Regions from separate parts of the Kurthia sp. 11kri321 genome, predicted to be linked through region 1. Evidence: riboswitches for the same ligand, from Rfam matches in the RefSeq annotation. Region 1 holds a riboswitch; each other region holds the start of a gene.
What was found. A riboswitch is a leader RNA that binds a small molecule or an ion and turns the genes downstream of it on or off. The one in region 1 is predicted to bind S-adenosylmethionine.
Positions count from the first base shown of each region.

Region 2: linked by a shared signal. The riboswitch ahead of ASO14_RS07220 (cyclase family protein) and the one ahead of ASO14_RS09045 (methionine biosynthesis PLP-dependent protein) in region 1 are both predicted to bind S-adenosylmethionine.
Region 3: linked by a shared signal. The riboswitch ahead of ASO14_RS13240 (O-acetylhomoserine aminocarboxypropyltransferase/cysteine synthase family protein) and the one ahead of ASO14_RS09045 (methionine biosynthesis PLP-dependent protein) in region 1 are both predicted to bind S-adenosylmethionine.

Region 1 is NZ_CP013217.1:1,762,079-1,767,794, reverse strand. Features, by position in the region: gene msrA (peptide-methionine (S)-S-oxide reductase MsrA) at 1-221, shown strand, start outside; gene msrB (peptide-methionine (R)-S-oxide reductase MsrB) at 211-645, shown strand; gene ASO14_RS09050 (PLP-dependent transferase) at 692-1,858, opposite strand; gene ASO14_RS09045 (methionine biosynthesis PLP-dependent protein) at 1,851-2,972, opposite strand; SAM riboswitch class I at 3,049-3,155, opposite strand; gene ASO14_RS09040 (SH3 domain-containing protein) at 3,298-3,855, opposite strand; gene ASO14_RS09035 (methyl-accepting chemotaxis protein) at 4,036-5,716, opposite strand, start outside.
Region 2 is NZ_CP013217.1:1,397,927-1,403,642, reverse strand. Features, by position in the region: gene ASO14_RS07230 (Ig-like domain-containing protein) at 1-740, opposite strand, end outside; cobalamin riboswitch at 865-1,046, opposite strand; gene ASO14_RS07225 (transcriptional regulator) at 1,172-1,333, opposite strand; gene ASO14_RS07220 (cyclase family protein) at 1,539-2,297, opposite strand; SAM riboswitch class I at 2,370-2,473, opposite strand; gene ASO14_RS07215 (NAD(P)H-dependent flavin oxidoreductase) at 2,539-3,504, opposite strand; gene ASO14_RS07210 (tyrosine-protein phosphatase) at 3,523-4,266, opposite strand; gene ASO14_RS07205 (tyrosine-protein phosphatase) at 4,280-5,023, opposite strand; gene ASO14_RS07200 (PTS sugar transporter subunit IIC) at 5,409-5,716, shown strand, end outside.
Region 3 is NZ_CP013217.1:2,648,670-2,654,385, reverse strand. Features, by position in the region: gene ASO14_RS13250 (5-oxoprolinase subunit C family protein) at 1-742, shown strand, start outside; gene nfsA (oxygen-insensitive NADPH nitroreductase) at 791-1,528, opposite strand; SAM riboswitch class I at 1,766-1,879, shown strand; gene ASO14_RS13240 (O-acetylhomoserine aminocarboxypropyltransferase/cysteine synthase family protein) at 2,002-3,291, shown strand; gene ASO14_RS13235 (homoserine dehydrogenase) at 3,518-4,501, shown strand; gene ASO14_RS13230 (hypothetical protein) at 4,577-5,020, opposite strand; gene ASO14_RS13225 (L-lactate permease) at 5,251-5,716, shown strand, end outside.

The DNA of each region.
Region 1 (5,716 bases):
AAAAACGCATTGCAGAGAAGTCAAAAGCAAAGTTACAAGCCTCTGGGAAGTTCGGACATGAGATTGTCACACCAATTTTACCAGCGAAAAAATTCTATTTAGCAGAAGAATACCATCAATATTATTATCGTAAAAATCCAGAGCATTATGAACGCTATCATGTCGGTTCAGGACGCGCTGCTTTTCAAGAGAAACATTGGGGGACTCAACATGAAAAATAAAGAAGAACGTTTAAAAGAATTAACACCATTACAATATCACGTGACACAAGAAGAAGGAACAGAGCCACCTTATCAAAATGAATATGATAATCATTTTGAAGAGGGAATCTACGTGGATATCGTATCGGGTGAACCATTATTTTCTTCAACAGATAAGTACAATTCAGGTTGTGGTTGGCCTGCTTTTGCCAAACCAATTGATGAAACAGAATTGACAGAATTAGAAGATCGTCGCTTACTTAGTGTTCGTACAGAAGTGCGTAGTAAGGAAGCAGATTCACATTTAGGACATGTCTTCCCAGACGGTCCGAAAGAATTAGGCGGTCTACGCTACTGTATCAATTCAGCGGCACTTCGCTTTATTCCAGTTGCTGACTTAGAAAAAGAAGGTTACGGTAGATATCTAGTACTATTTAATAAATAAAATAATGAAGAGGACCTCAGCTCACGCTGAAGTCCTCTTTTTCTATTTATACAGTTACTTTTGCTTTTTCAAGTGCTTGTGAAATATCTGCAATTAAATCGTCAACATGTTCAAGTCCAACAGATAGACGAAGTAAACCATCTGTAATACCCCGTTTTTCACGTTCTTCTTGTGGAATGGCGGCGTGACTCATCGTAACAGGATACGAGAGAATCGACTCGACACCACCTAAACTGACAGCGAAGATTGGGATTTGCATGCTTTCTACAAATACTTTTGTGAAGTCACGAGTTGGTAGTTTAAATGATAGAACGGCACCTCCAGAAGTACTTTGACGTTGATGGATGTCATAACCAGGATGTGTCGGTAATCCTGGGTAGTAAACATCGACTACATCTTCGTGTTGCTGTAAAAATTCTGCGATTTTTTGTGCATTATGTGACGACATCTCAAGTCGTGCATGTAATGATTTAATTCCTTGAATGACAGAGAAGCAGTCATGTGGTCCAAGAATACCGCCCATCCCGTTTTGAATCGCGTAAATCGCTTGACCGAGTTCTTCGTCTTTTGTGACAGCGAGCCCTGCAATGACTTCACTATGACCACCTAAAAACTTCGTCGCACTATGCAGTACAACGTCTGCTCCTAAGTCGAGTGGTTTTTGATAAAGAGGTGTCATAAATGTGTTATCAACGAATGTTTTTAATTGGCGCTTCTTCGCAATTTTAACGACACCTTCTAAATCCGTAATCCCAAGCAGTGGATTTGCAGGTGTTTCAGCATAGAGTACAACTGTATTCGGCTGAATCGTTGCTTCAATCGCTTCTAAATCCGTGAAGTCAGCGAAGGTATGCGTAATCCCGTACTTCGGTAAAAGCGTTGTTACAAAGCGATAAGTACCACCATATACTTCGTTCGTTACAACAATATGGTCACCAGCATTTAATGTAAGTAAAGCTGCTGAAATGGCACCGATTCCTGAAGCAAAAGCAAAGCCACGTGAACCATTTTCAAGCTGTGCAATTGTTCGCTCAAGTGCATCGCGCGTTGGGTTACCAGAACGACTATAATCATATGGGCCAAAAGCATCGAAATGCTCTTGGTCGAAGGTAGAAGAAGCGTAAATTGGTACATTAACAGCTCCCGATTTTGCTTCGTAATCATGTTTTGTAGCACCTGTAATTAACGTTGTTTCAATTTGTTCTTTAGTCATGTACAACAGCCTCGCTTTCTAATACGTTAAATACGTTTTGTAAATCCGCAATTAAATCTTCTGCTTCCTCAATGCCAACTGAGAAACGAAGAAGTGAATCATCTACGCCACGCGCATTGCGAATTTCTTCCGGAATGTCTGCATGTGTTTGCGTTGTTGGGTACGTAATAAATGATTCCACACCGCCTAAACTTTCAGCGAAAGCAATCAGTTTTAAATTACGTAAGAATGGATCAATCTGTTTTCCAGATTGTAGACGGAAGGATACCATGCCACCGCGTCCAGCATATAAAACGTCACGTATATGTGGCGACTTCTCTAAAAATGCCACAATCGCCTGAGCGTTTGCTGTATGTTGTTTCATACGAAGGTGTAGTGTTTTTAAACCGCGAAGTAGTAACCAGCTATCAAAAGGTGAGAGTGTCATACCAATCGCATTATGTTGTAAGAAAAGACGTTCACTTAGTTCAGTACCTTTTGACACAACCAGTCCTGCTAATACATCATTATGTCCACCAATATATTTTGTGCCACTATGCATAACAATATCTGCACCTAACTCAATTGGGCGTTGATAGTACGGTGTTAAAAATGTATTGTCGACAATCAATAAAATGCCATATTTTTTCGCAATTTTCACACATTCTTCGATAGAAATTTCCTGCATTAAAGGATTCGTCGGCGTTTCTAAGAAAATCGCCTTAACAGGATGTTCAATAACAAGTTGTTCCACCTCTTCAAGAGATGAAAAGTCGTTAAAGATTGCTTGAATACCATATTGTGCTTCATATTGTGTTGCCAGTCGGTATGTGCCACCATATAAATCCTCCGGGTAAATCACTGCATCACCTGTTTTAAATAGCGAGAGGATTAAATGAATTGCAGCCATACCGCTACTACAGGCGAAACAAGCATCTCCGCCTTCTAAACGTGCAAATTCCTCCTCTAATACCGATCGCGTTGGATTTTTTGTACGCGTGTAATCAAAGCCTGTTGATTCTCCAAGACCTGCATGGCGATAAGCAGTTGAAAGGTAGATTGGAGCGTTGATTGCACCTGTTTTTTCATCTGAATGTGTTCCCACCTGAGTTAAAAGTGTTTCGATTTTTGTCATTGTCCTCATCCTTTTTTGTGTAATAAAAAAAGTTTTCTTCTAATAGTAAGAAGAAAACTCTATGTAAGAGTGATTCTTCTTATCTTCAAGAACTGCGTCTTACTGGATTTAGCACCTGTCCCTTTAAAGAGGGGGTTGCTGAGATTTCATCGGGCCATGTCCCTCCATCTCTCTCGATAAGAAAACCTATTTAATTAATCGATTATTAGTCAATTAATGGAATCTTACCATGCAAACAGCGAAATTTCAAGCTAAATTAAATAATTATTCAGAATTTAGAGAAGATAAAAAAAGAACCGTAGTCTAAACTACGATTCCCATTTGATTATTTTTTTGTCATTGTTACAAAGTCTTTGTAGACGTAATTTTTTTGACCGTTGAAGTCGAACTCAACCCAACCAAATTTACTTGTAGAATTCACATGAATTTTCGTACCTTTTTTCAAAATACCAAGTGATTTTCCTTTTGTTGAAGCTGTTTTATAGTAATATACATTCGATTTAATTGTCGCATTTGCAGCTTTTTTTGAAGGAACTTTTGATACAAGTGTGTCAGTTGTTGGTTTTTTAGTTGTTGTTGGTTTCTTTGTTGTTGGTTTTTTCTTTGTATTCAACTTCACGTGATCTTTTGAAATATAAGCCAATTTATTATTGAACTTCACTTGGTACCAATATGTTGTTTCTTTATAAATCGTAACATTTGTTCCTTTTGTTAATGTACCAAGATTTTTTGATTTTGGTGTAGATGCCGCACGTACGATTACGTCTTTTGACACAACACCTTCTTTTTTTGTGGCAGCAAAAGCTTCCGTAGCAGGTAAAGTATAAGGTAGAGTAGCACCTGTTAACATCCCAAATGCTAATACGTATTTTGTTAATTTCATTTTGAATCACTCCTCGATTGCTTATACTAGCACTTTTTATCATAAAAGAATAGGGAATATCCGTTTATGTTGCGAGAAAAATGTTATTTTATGAAAAATAGGGCATTTGATATGGAAATAAAAAACAAAGACTAGGACAGAAGCAAAGTAAATACTTAGCTAGCCTAGTCTTTGGTCAGATTAAATTTTAAATTGTTGAACTAAATCACGTAATGAATCTGCTTGACGTGACAATTCTTCAGAAGATGCATAAATTTCTTGAATAGATGCAGAGCCTTGTTCAGCCGCCGCTGCCGATTGATCCGCTTGATGTGCTGTATGTTCTGCCATCGAGTTTACTGCGATGAACGACTGCATAACATCTTGACTGACATTCTTCGTCTCAGCGATTCGCGTTACCATGTTTTCAATAATACGAATCGTTTTCTCTGTCTCGCGTGTAATGGCATCGAATGTTTGAATCGTTTCATTCGTAATTTCGACCCCTTGAATGACTTTCGACACGCCAGCCTCATTTTGCTTGACCATGACCGAAATCTCGTCTTGAATCGTGTGTACAATCGTTGCTACTTCACTTGCAGCGCGTTGTGATTGTTCTGCAAGCTTTCGGACTTCATCTGCTACAACCGCAAAACCTTTACCATGTTCACCTGCACGTGCCGCTTCAATCGCCGCATTTAAGGCAAGTAAGTTCGTCTGTTCAGCAATACTCGTAATCGTTCCGATAATCGATGTGATCTCCTCAGAACTTTCACCAAGACCTGTGACAGTTTGGTTCGTATTCGCAATAACTTCTTCAATCTCCATCATCGATTTTGCAGACTGTTGGATTTTATTTTGTCCTTCTTTTGCTGCTTCACGCATTGTCGCTGAAGTTTGACGTAAATCCTGTGCATCATCATTCAGTTGCAGTGTTGTTTCTTCTAGATGTGACATTTTGTTAGATGATTGCTCCATTGAACGAATCGTCTGTTCACTGCTCTCTGCGATTTCCGCAGTTGAGTTCGCAATCTGTTGAATTGTTGTCGCGTTTTCCTGTGCAGAAGCAGTCAGTTGTTGGCCACTTGCAGATACATTCTCTGTTAAAGCACTGACTTTTCGCACTAAATTCGCAATCGACTCAATTAATGTGTTTGTACTAGCAGAGATTTGACCAAATTCATCGTCATTTTTAATTTCAAGACGTTTTGTTAAGTCACCACCTGCACTTGCCATATCCAATAGTGAACGATTAATTTTGTGCGTATTCACTTTAATTGTACGGAAGATCGCTGTACCTGACATAAATACGAGAATGATCGACAATAATGTTAAAACGAAGAAAATAATCATCGAAACTTCCGTGCTTTTTTCTACTTTTTTAATTTGTGCATCCGTATTTTTAGCTAATACCTTATTCATCATGTCTATGTGGATATCTACATAAGACATAGCTTTAGCACCTGTTCCAATCTGAACAATTCGTTGTGCCGCATCTAAACCACTCTCTTTACGAACATCAATGACGCGTTTAGAATAGGTTAAATAGTTATTATAAAATTGGTCAATCGAATCAATTCGGTCACGCGCATCACCTTTTTTATTAAAGGCTTTATGTAGATCTTGAAGTGTTTTGTCAATTGTCTCTTTTTGTTCTTCATATTGTCCAAGATATACATCGCTACCTGTTATAATAAAGCTCTGTTCTAAGTTGGATAGTTGTGCAATTTCACCAGCGAGTAAATTGACGCGCATTTGCTGATCTACATTTTTACCCGTCAGTGTTTTGAGTTCATCTTTCAAGCGTTCTGTATTATTGTAAGATACAATAAGCATCGCTGCTAAAATAATGGTGAGGACTGCGAAAACAAGTACTACACGC
Region 2 (5,716 bases), 360 kb from region 1:
TTATAACCTGCAACATCTGTTAATTGGCTTGACATATAATCTAAACCTTTACGAATTGACGCTTTGACAGCTGGATCTGAATCATAGTTCGCAAGTGCGCTTAACACCATCGCAGCCATGTCGACACTCACGCCATTTTCAACATCTTCAGCCCAAGAGAAGCCACCATTTTCAAATTGTGTACTTACTAAATAATCAACCATAGATTTACGTGAGAAATCAGCGTATTTTGCACCTGCTGGGAAGCTATAATCTTTCGCTTCTAAAGCACGTAATACATATAAATAATCTGTGATGTATAAACTTTTCGCTGCTTTACCTGCGACTAATTTATCACCTAATAAGTTAATTAAGTTATAACCCGCAACATTTTTCGGATCTTTACCGATTGCAGTAATCGCTAAAATTATTTTTGATAATGCGCCTGGCGAACCATTAAATTGACCTTTTTGCTTCTTTAATTCACGTTCAACATCTTTATAGAATGTTGTGTAGTAATCTTTACTTACAGCGTAATTTGAACGCGCAAAATTAAGTACTGCATCTGAACTTTGGTAAGTTGGTGTTGATACATCTGGTAATGAATAATAATAGTTCGATGTTGCTTTTAATGTATTCGCTACATCAACTTTTTTAACTGTTGGTACTTTTGCTTCTGCTTGTAAAGCCGTTGCTGGTACAGCTGAAACGACTAAAGCTGCTGATAATGTTGCTGGAATCACCCATTTTGATTTAAACATAAAAATAACCCCCAAATTGTTTTGATTTGGAGGATTAGCTAACACGAAAAGCTCACGTTCTAAAGACATGAAGAATTATGTAACAATATTTATACTTACGTGCGTCTAATCCACCCCTCGAAGATTGAAACGAATGATGAAAGCAGGTCTCCTGGCTCTATGATCACATTACTTTGACAACTTCCCGTATAAACACAGTGTTTATATGTCATTTCATCCCATATTACAGTAGCGGGGCTGCATCGGATTTTCACCGATTTCCCTATTATCTAGCCTAAAACTAGCACTCTCATCTGAAAGAATATTCAATTATCTTAATAGAAAGTATTCCATACTCTATAAAAAAAGTAAATAACTTTTCATAAAAGAAGGTCTTAGGACATACAAAAACCTCTACTTTACACATTAAGTGGAAAATAGAGGTTTAATACCTAGCTAATCTCTTGAATTGTGGCGTCTCTCTTATACTCATTAAATGCATACAATTGCTCCTCTGTTAATTGTTTGACATATAAATGGTAATTCATCGACTCCAACCCATAATTTTCGCAAGCCTGACAATATATTTGATAACCTTCCATAAAGTGTTCCATTGAACATCTCTCCTTTTGTTATATAACAGTTTTATTTGTTGTACTTAATATATAACAGATGAAAAAAGATGTCAACTCATTTTCTGAAAATTCAACGAAAATATTTGGTTTACATAATAATATTATTTTTGAAACAAAAAACACCTTGAGATGACAAGGTGTTTCCACGACAAATGAGTCTGTATAGTTTAAGACAAATGAGCCTTTATTGATTCGGTGTAATCGCAAATGAGCGTACGGGAAAACCAGATGCTTTTTCAGGTTTAGCCACGATATTAAAGATAACTGCCCCTTTTGCCGGAAGTTGATCTAAATTCGTTAAAAGTTCGACTTGATACGTATCTTGTTCTAAAACGAAATACTCTGCGGCTAATGAGCCATGTTTTCGATATTCTTCACTCGAATCTGTATCAAATGTTTCATGACCAATCGCTTTAATGCCTCGTTCTTTGAATAAAAAAGATAATACTTCGACAGACCAACCTGGCACATGAGCCACGCCTGCTTCATCAATATTATTAAAGATATCATGGTCGGGCCAGCGCTTCGACCAGTCTGTGCGTAATGCGACAAATGAGTCGGCTTCAATGATGCCATTTTGATCCTCAAATGAGAGGATGTCTTCAATCGTTACCGTGTGACCTGGATTCTTTTGTACTTGAGCTGTAATATCTACAACAATAAGTGGCAGTACTAACTCCTGAAGATGAAGTTCCTCGATATAGCGTGTATCTCGTACAAAGTGTATCGGTGCATCAAGATGTGTTCCATACTGACCTGCAAAAGAAAATTGTTGTGCAAAAAAGCCATCATCATGTGTAAAAAGTGTATCGAATTTTGCTGGATTGAATGCATGGAAGTGAGGTGACTGGCTATTAAAGGTATGTGTCAAGTCCACCCATTTCTGCTTTTTCAATGTTTGTAATGCTTGTAAAACATCTTGCTGTAAAACCGATTCGCTCATAACATCACTCCTTTTTAATCTACAAAAAAACCTCTCCTGATAAGAAGAGGTTTTGAATAGTCAAAGGAACTCTTCTTATCTTTTAGCTTACGCTACAGGATTTAGCACAGTTCAATTTAACATTGTCTGTTGCTGAAGGGTCAACGGGCCAGTCCCTCGCCTTCTCTTGATAAGAGATACGATTTTTTTGTTAACTTCATATTACAGTAAGCAAATCGGAATTGCAACTGTTTTCTGAATATTATTTTATTTTTAGATTTAATTGCGTTCTTGCTTCTTCAATTTGCTTCTCAAATTGCTCAAATAAAGTTGCAACAGTTGGAATGGAATGAATGAAACCAATACTTTGACCTGCATATCCAAAACCATCTTGCTGCTCTTCGTAAATATAACGACGGTTTGCTGCACCGCTAATATACTCTTTTAATGCCTCGTATGTAGGCGTCTTTTGTTCAATTTCTAAAATTTCATCTGTGAATGGTGTGTGTAATACACGCGCTGGACCACCAATGGAACGTTTAATAACGACCGTATCCATTTCATCATGTTCAATCAATGCTTGTTTGTACAGTGGTGCTGCATCTACACATTCTTCTGTCGCAATAAAACGTGTCCCAATCTCAACTCCGTCTGCTCCTAGTGCAAAAGCAGATAAGATACCACGACCATCTGCAATGCCTCCTGAAGCGATTACAGGGATGTTGACAGCATCGACAACGCGCGGAACGAGTACATGTGTCCCTAAATCATTTAAACCGAGGTGACCACCGCCTTCTTGTCCAACAACGACAACAATATCTGCCCCTTTTTCTTCGGCCTTTAAAGCCAATTTAACAGAAGAAACGAGTACAAGCTTCTTCATATCGGTGTCTTTCACCATTTCTAATACAGGACTTGGATTTCCTCCTGTAATCGAAATGATTTGAATACCTTCTTCTATTGCTACTTGTACAAAAGGTTCGTAATGTTCACGGTGTCGTCCAATCGCAAAGTTCACACCAAAAGGACAATCTGTTAATGTGCGTGTTTTATGAATTTCTTTTCGTAAATCTTCTGGAGAATCTAAACTGAGTGCTGTCACTTGGCCCAGTCCTCCAGCATTCGAAACTGCTGCTGCTAAATCTGCATAACCAAGATAGGCGAGACCTCCTTGAATAATTGGTTTTTCAATTCCTAATAATTCCGTTACACTTGTTTGCCACTTCATCTCAAAATCCCCCTTATGCTACTCTAAATAGAAATCTTGAATCTCTTTTCTCGTTTGTTCATCAATATGATATTCTTCTTTTAAATACATCTCAATCGTACCGTATTTTCTTAAAATCTCATCATGTACATGGTCGAGCAATGTTTGATTGACTCCTACTAATACCTGCAAAATTTCTGGATCCTTAACAGCTAATTCAAGAGGTTTTTGCCAATATGGTGAATGTTTCTCCATATATTGATTAGTTTCTAAAAAGTCTTGGACAATCGTCGTATAAGGAACACCAAGTATCAAGTACGTAATCATTGAGCCAATTCCTGTGCGGTCTTTTCCTGCTGTACAGTGTTGAATCATCGGTCCTTCATGTGCTTTTAAAATAGAGACGAGTGTTTGATATGCAGGATTTTCAAATGCTAAACTGGCATAAAACTCTTTAAATAAATCCATATTCAATTGCTTCAATAAATCACTACTCGCTAAATCTTCAATCGAAGCAAGATTAAATTGCGATCGACTAGCAGGCGCATGGACGTCATGCACACCTTGTATCCTTGGTGTCGGATGAGCTTCAATCTCACTTTCATCTCGGTAATCAATGATTGTTCGAATATGAAGCGCTTGCAGTTGTTGCAAATCTTTCGGTGTACTCTTACTTAATTCTCCACAACGATAAAGTAATCCTTTTTTCACATGTTTACCTTCAATCGTCGTTACACCACCTAAATCACGAAAATTAGGAATTCCTTCGAATGGTAAAAACATTTAAACGCCTCCATTATTCTAAATAAAAATCTTGAATTGCTTTTCTCTCTGTTTTGTCTATTTGAAACTGTTTTAAAAAGAAATTTTCAATTGTATCAAATTCATTTAAAATTTCATCATATGCAACTAATAGGAAGTCACCATTTACATAATTCATATCCGTTTCTAATTTTTGGCCCTGTAGATTTCGAATCATTACTTTTAACCATTCAGGCATTTGTTCGATAGCATTCTTCTGGCGCTCCAAAAAAGTTTGGACAATTGTTTTCAATGGTACATCCAATAGTAGATAGAGCAGAAATACACCTATTCCTGTACGATCTCTACCTAACATACAATGTTGAAGTAAAGGAACTTGTTTCAGTCGGATTACTTCAATTAAAGGCCGGTATGAATTATTTTTTGCAAGATGTTCACGATAAATACGCATACGATTTTGTGCTTCAAAATAATGGGTACTCGCTTCATAATCTTGTAAAAGTTCTGTAAGCATGAGTGTAGGCATGGATACATGTGAATGAATTGTATGAACTCCTTGGATTTTTAAAGAAGGTTTTTCATTTTGTTCATACTCATTACGATAATCAATAATGGTTTTGATGCCTAATACTTCTTTTAAGTAATAAATATCTTGAACCGTTGCGTTACTAATATCGCCACTTTGAAATAGAAGCCCCTTTTTCACGTTACGACCATCCGAACTTTTTAGTCCACCTAAATCATGAAAATTATAAATCCCCTCAAATTGATATGTCATATTATCACCTACTTTTATAGTTCAATCCATGTATAAACACTAATTTTATATACCCCAAAATCATTATTGTAAATAAAAAAACTTGCAATCTCTTAATGATTTTAGGTCTTTGTAAAAGACGTGCATCATATCTCTTATTATTGATTGAAAAATTGACACAAATGGACTGTATAGCCTTTTAGTTTACATAATAAATTTATTTTATTTATATATTACAAAAATACTTTTCTTTTTTTCATACCAAAATCTCTCATAAAAGACTTAAATATCTATTCCATTCTATAAATATAGAATTTTCTGATATTTCAGTATTGACTGAAATATATAGACAATATAAACTAAATTTACTTTAAAAGAACAGTTTGCTTCGAAAGGGTTTGAGCGTATGAAAGATTTTTTTAATAAGTTACTAACAGGAATGAGCTTAGGTATTGTCGTTTGTTTAATTCCTAATGCGTTGGTGGGGGAGATTCTGAAACTGATGATTCAACACTTCCCTACGATTGCACCGTTTTTACAAACCATTTTAAATGTCACATTAATTGCGATGAGTTTACTACCGGTCGTTATTGGTGTCATGATCGGGATCCAATTTAAACTCACACCGATTCAAATGACGAGTGTTGGACTAGCAACAATGGTAGGTTCAGGTGTCATCACATTTAGCGAAACAGGTATGACGATGGCTGGTAT
Region 3 (5,716 bases), 890 kb from region 1:
AATTCAGGGGATGGATGTACCACAGTGGCGACCTGTACTCGTTCGCGCTAATCAGACACTCCGCTTTAAAGGTGCAAAAAAAGGGTTGAGAAGTTATCTTGCTGTGCAACATGGTTTTTTAATAGAAGAAAAGCTCGGAAGTAAAAGTACATACTTGCGCGCAAATATGGGGGGTCTAAATGGACGTGCGCTTCAAGAACAAGATGAAATACAATTAATGAATACAAATTGGGATACACCTGTATTACCGATTAAAAACGAATATTTTAGTACAGTTTCGTGGCATGTCCGACCTGATTTTTATAAAAAAGCACGTAAAAGGCACCGCATTCGTTTCGTCGAAGGGAATGAATATCAATGGTTTACAACAGCTACACAACAAAATTTTGAACGTGTTCATTTTGATGTTGCTATGTCATCTGACCGTATGGGGTATCGTTTAAAAGGGTTTAAGCTTCAAAAAGATGTGCAACAAGAGATGGTTTCAGAAGCAGTAACGAATGGAACGATTCAAGTAGCGAATGATGGACAACCCATCATTTTATTAGCAGATCGTCAAACAACAGGTGGTTATCCTCGAATTGGGCAGGTGATTTCAGCTGACTTACATCGTTTCGGGCAAATGAAGCCAGGTGACCAAATTCGTTTTGAACGCGTGACACTTGATGAAGCATATGAAGCTTTATATGATTTAGAACAACAGCTAAATCATATTGAAGTATCGATTCAATTGAAAAAATAAAAAGAAAGAATCGCACAATCATAAGTGTGATTCTTTCTTGTATTTAGACTATTTCCACGTGAAGCCTTGTGAAGCAAGGAAATCTTTAATGAACGGACGTTGCTGGTTTACTAAGTAATCCGCCATTTGTTTCGTCCAGTTCGTTACTTTTTGATTAGCATTACGGTTTAAGTAGTACTCGCCAAGTTCTTTATCATATTGTGTTAATAGTGCGTCATATTTTTCTACGTCATAACCATTTTCATGTACAATTGCTTCCACTGGTAAACGTGGTTTTGTATCATTTGTTTTCGTTGGTTTGCCGATTGTCATCGCAAACATCGGGAAGACGTATTCAGGTAGGTTGAATAATTCGCTAATTTCTTTTGGATTATTACGTGCGCCACCAATATAGCAAATACCGTAGCCTTCAGCTTCAGCTGCGATGACGAAGTTTTGAGCAAATAAGCTAACATCTGCTACACCGACTAAGACATTTTCAGCTGAATCAGCTGTAATATCAATATCGTATTTTTGACCAGCAATTTGAAGGCGCTTGAAGTCTACACAGAATAGGAAAGAAGCGCCAGCTGTTTTGAATTGGAAATCATTATTCGATAATTCGCCAAGTTTCGCTTTTTTCTCAGGATCTGTCACATGAATCACACTATATGCTTGTACAAAGTGTGATGTTGCAGCCATCTGTGCAGTTTCGATTAAATCATATACCACTTCTTTTGGAATTTCTTCGCCTGTATATTTACGGACAGAAGTATGACTACGTAATAATTCTTTTACTTGATTCATGATTCATTCAACTCCTATTGTCATTTGTATTCAAAGACTATGCTACCATAAATGCTCATCTTATTCGAAAACCTTTGATTCATTTTAAAAAGTTTTTTAGTAATTTTTATTTAAAAATAAAATTGTATTTTAAAAGAATTAAATCAGTATAATAAAAATTTTCAGAAAAAAGATTGACGAATGAAAAATAGATGACTATACTAGATAGAAATTGATGGAAACATTATATGTTTAAAACCTTTATCAAGAGTGGCGGAGGGATAGGCCCTGCGATGCCCAGCAACCAGTTTCTTTTTTTGAAACCAAGGTGCTAATTCCTACAGATTTTTTATCGGATCTGACAGATAAGGGGAGGACCATGTTCGATACAGCCCTCTTCTTACCTAAGAAGAGGGCTTTTTTTATAAAATCCTTCTCCTATAATTCCTTATTCCGATGTCCATCATCATAATTCATTTTAGGAGGAATCATATATGACAGAATTCAAAAAAGAAACATTAGCCGTACACGGCGGACAATCATCAGACCCCGTAACAGGAGCGATTGCAGTACCTATTTATCGTACAACTGCATATCAATTTAATGATTCAGAACATGCTCGTAAATTATTTGCTTTAGAAGAAGCAGGCAATATTTATTCACGCATTATGAATCCAACAGTTGATGTGTTTGAAAAACGTGTTGCCTTATTAGAAGGAGGAACAGCAGCAGTCGCTCTATCTTCAGGTATGGCTGCTATCTCATTTAGTATTTTAAATATTACGCGTGCAGGAGATCATATTGTAGCTGCGAATAGTCTATATGGTGGCACGTACAATTTATTTGCGAATACACTTCCACGTTACGGTATTACAACAACATTCGTTGATGAGCGCGAACCTGAGAAGTTTGCAGAAGCGATTCAAGAGAACACAAAAGCGCTATATGTTGAAACAATCGGAAATCCAAGTTTATCAGTAGTTGACTTAGAAGCATTTGCAAAAATTGCACATGAACATCAAATTCCACTCATCGTCGATAATACATTTGCTTCACCAGTTGGATGTAACCCGATTGAACATGGTGCAGATCTTGTGATTCACTCTGCAACAAAGTGGATTGGTGGACATGGTACAACAATCGGTGGAATTGTAGTGGATGCAGGGAAGTTCGACTGGACGCAAGGTAAATTCCCAGACTATACAGAACCAGATGCTTCTTATCATGGTATTCGCTATGGTGTGGATGCACCGAATGCAGCGTTTGCAACACGTTTACGCGTTCAATTATTACGTGACTTCGGTCCGACATTAAGTGCAGATGCAGCCTTTAACTTTTTACAAGGTTTAGAGACACTTCATTTACGTGTGCCACGTCATAATGAAAATGCACAAAAAGTAGCGACATTCTTACGCAACCATGAACAAGTGGAATGGGTACACTATAATGGGTTTGAAGATAGCGAGTATGCGCCACTCGTAGAAAAATATTTAAAAAATGGTGCAGGTTCTGTTTTAACATTTGGCATTAAAGGTGGGCGTGAAGCAGGTCGCAAGTTCATTGATGCGATTGAACTATTCTCACATGTAGCCAATGTAGGCGATGCGCGTTCATTAATTATTCATCCAGCTTCAACAACACATCAACAATTAAATGAAGAAGAACTTATTCAATCAGGTGTGCCAGAAGAACTCATTCGTTTATCAATCGGCCTTGAAAATGCAGAAGATCTAACTCATGCGTTAGAGCAAGCATTCCAACAAGTAACAGTGGTCGCAAAATAGGTTCTAAAATCAGTTATATATAATAGAAGGAACTGACTCAATCCGTTGTAGGCAGTTCCTTTTACTTTCTAAAATTCAGTATTTAGTGACCTCTTAGAAAAAACAATTGTCCTTCTGAAAAAGAATTTTCTTGAAATATGTCTTTAAATACGTTAGAATTTTCATTAAGTTGTGAAATGAACGTTCAAAATAAACAAATTAAATTTAATCATTGGAGGCGAACAATATGACAGCAGTGAAGGTGGCAATCCTAGGGTTCGGAACGGTAGGAGAAGGCATTTTTAACATTTTGAAAGAAAAGCGAAAGCAATTGAAAGAAACACTGGGTGTGGACATCGAAGTAGCAAAAATTTTAGTCCATAATGTTTCAAAAGAGCGCGAAGGTGTAGATGCGTCTTTATTAACGAATCGTTTTGAAGATATTTTAGCATTGCCGCAATTAGACGTTGTCTTTGAAGCAATTGTTGGAGAAGAACCAGCATATGGTTATTTAGATGCAGCAATTGAAAAAGGGGCGCACGTTATTACTGCAAATAAAGTCATGTTTGCTAAATTTGGTCAAGCGCTACAAGAGAAGGCGAAAAAATACGGTGTACAAGTAGGTTTTGAAGCAACTACTGCAGGTGGTGTACCGGTAATTAAAACAATGGAGACAATCTTACGTGTGAATGATGTAGTACACATTCAAGGTATTTTAAATGGCACATCGAATTATATCTTAACGCAAATGCGTACAGAAGGTATTTCATTCGAAACAGCTTTAAAAAATGCACAAGATTTAGGATATGCAGAAGCAGATCCATATAATGATATTTCAGGACAAGATGCTTTCAAAAAGCTAATGATTTTAAGTGCGCTCGCATTCGGTAAACAACCGAACTGGGAAGATGTAAAAGTGGTAGGTATTTCTGAAATTACATTGGAACAAGTACAACAAGCAGATGCAAATGGCCAACGCTATCGCCATATTGCAGAAGTTTCTATTGATGAAAACGGTAAAATTCATGCAGAAATTGGACCTCAACTTGTTGATGCAGCACATCCGTTATATGCAATTGATGGCGTCGATAATGCAGTCGCACTTGATACGAACTATATCGGTAAGATTACATTAGTAGGTCCTGGTGCAGGTATGTATCCAACTGCTTCTGTAATGGTAGAAGATTACGCGAGTATGCTATCGAAACAATCGGTTGTTGTACCCGTTTGAAAGTCATAGCAAAATATAAGAAAATCCAGAATTACGCTTTATTACGTGATTCTGGCTTTTTGTTGTGCACTTGATTTAGTTAGCAGTTACTTCATTTATTAATGCTCTCACAAATTTTTCAAGTAAAGTAAGAGCTTCTAATAATGTGCCATCTTCTTTAAATCCTTCAATAGCAGTAAGTGCAATATTAATCTCCCACAGTCCTTCATTACCTGAAAAGTTAGCTGAAGAAGCACCGAAAATCGAACGTAAATGAGTGTGTAAATATTCTTTAATCGCAGTAGCATATTTTTTCTGTAAACATAAACCAAATAAAGCAGTATATGCATCGAACATCTCATCATATTCAAATACAACAGCATCCATCTTTAATTCTTCAAAAAGTGGTGATTCCATATATAAAAACTCTTGATTATGTTCTTTTAGAAAGTGAATAGGTGAAGCTAAAAAATCTGCAGCTTCTGTAGCAATTAAATCATCTGTTTGTTTATTACAGCGTTCAATTTGTGTAATTTCCATGTAAAACACTCCGTTTCTCTGTTTGTTCTTTTTGTATTATAGCATGAAAGAGAGTAGACCGTTTTTTTCTGAAAAGAAGAGAAGTTAAAATTTTTTGAAAAAAAGATTGTTTTTTCTAATATTTTGAATATATAATCTTAATTAGGTCATCTGATGACCTAATGTTATATTGAATTTTTTTAAAATATCAAAAATTCAATACGTAACGATGTACATAAGGGGGAGAAAAAATGACATTCACGCAAAATTTCACCGCTGTAGGGGACAGCTTATGGTGGACGGCGCTTGTAGCTATTATTCCAATACTTTATTTTTTCTGGGCACTTGCCATTAAAAAGATGAAGGGGCATATCGCAGGTCTTACCACGTTATTAATCGCACTTATTCTAGCCGTTGTGGCATTTGACATGCCTGTTAAAACAGCCGTTATGTCAGCAAGTCAAGGTGCAGTCTATGGACTTGTGCCAATCGCTTGGATTATTGTCACATCTGTATTTTTATATAACATCACAGTAAGAGTAGGACAATTTGATATTATTCGTTCATCTGTACTTTCAATTACAGAAGACCGTCGTATTCAAGCATTATTGGTAGCGTTTTCTTTTGGTGCGTTTTTAGAAGGAGCAGCAGGATTTGGTGCGCCCGTAGCAATATCAGCTGCATTACTAGTCGGTTTAGGGTTTAATCCATTATATG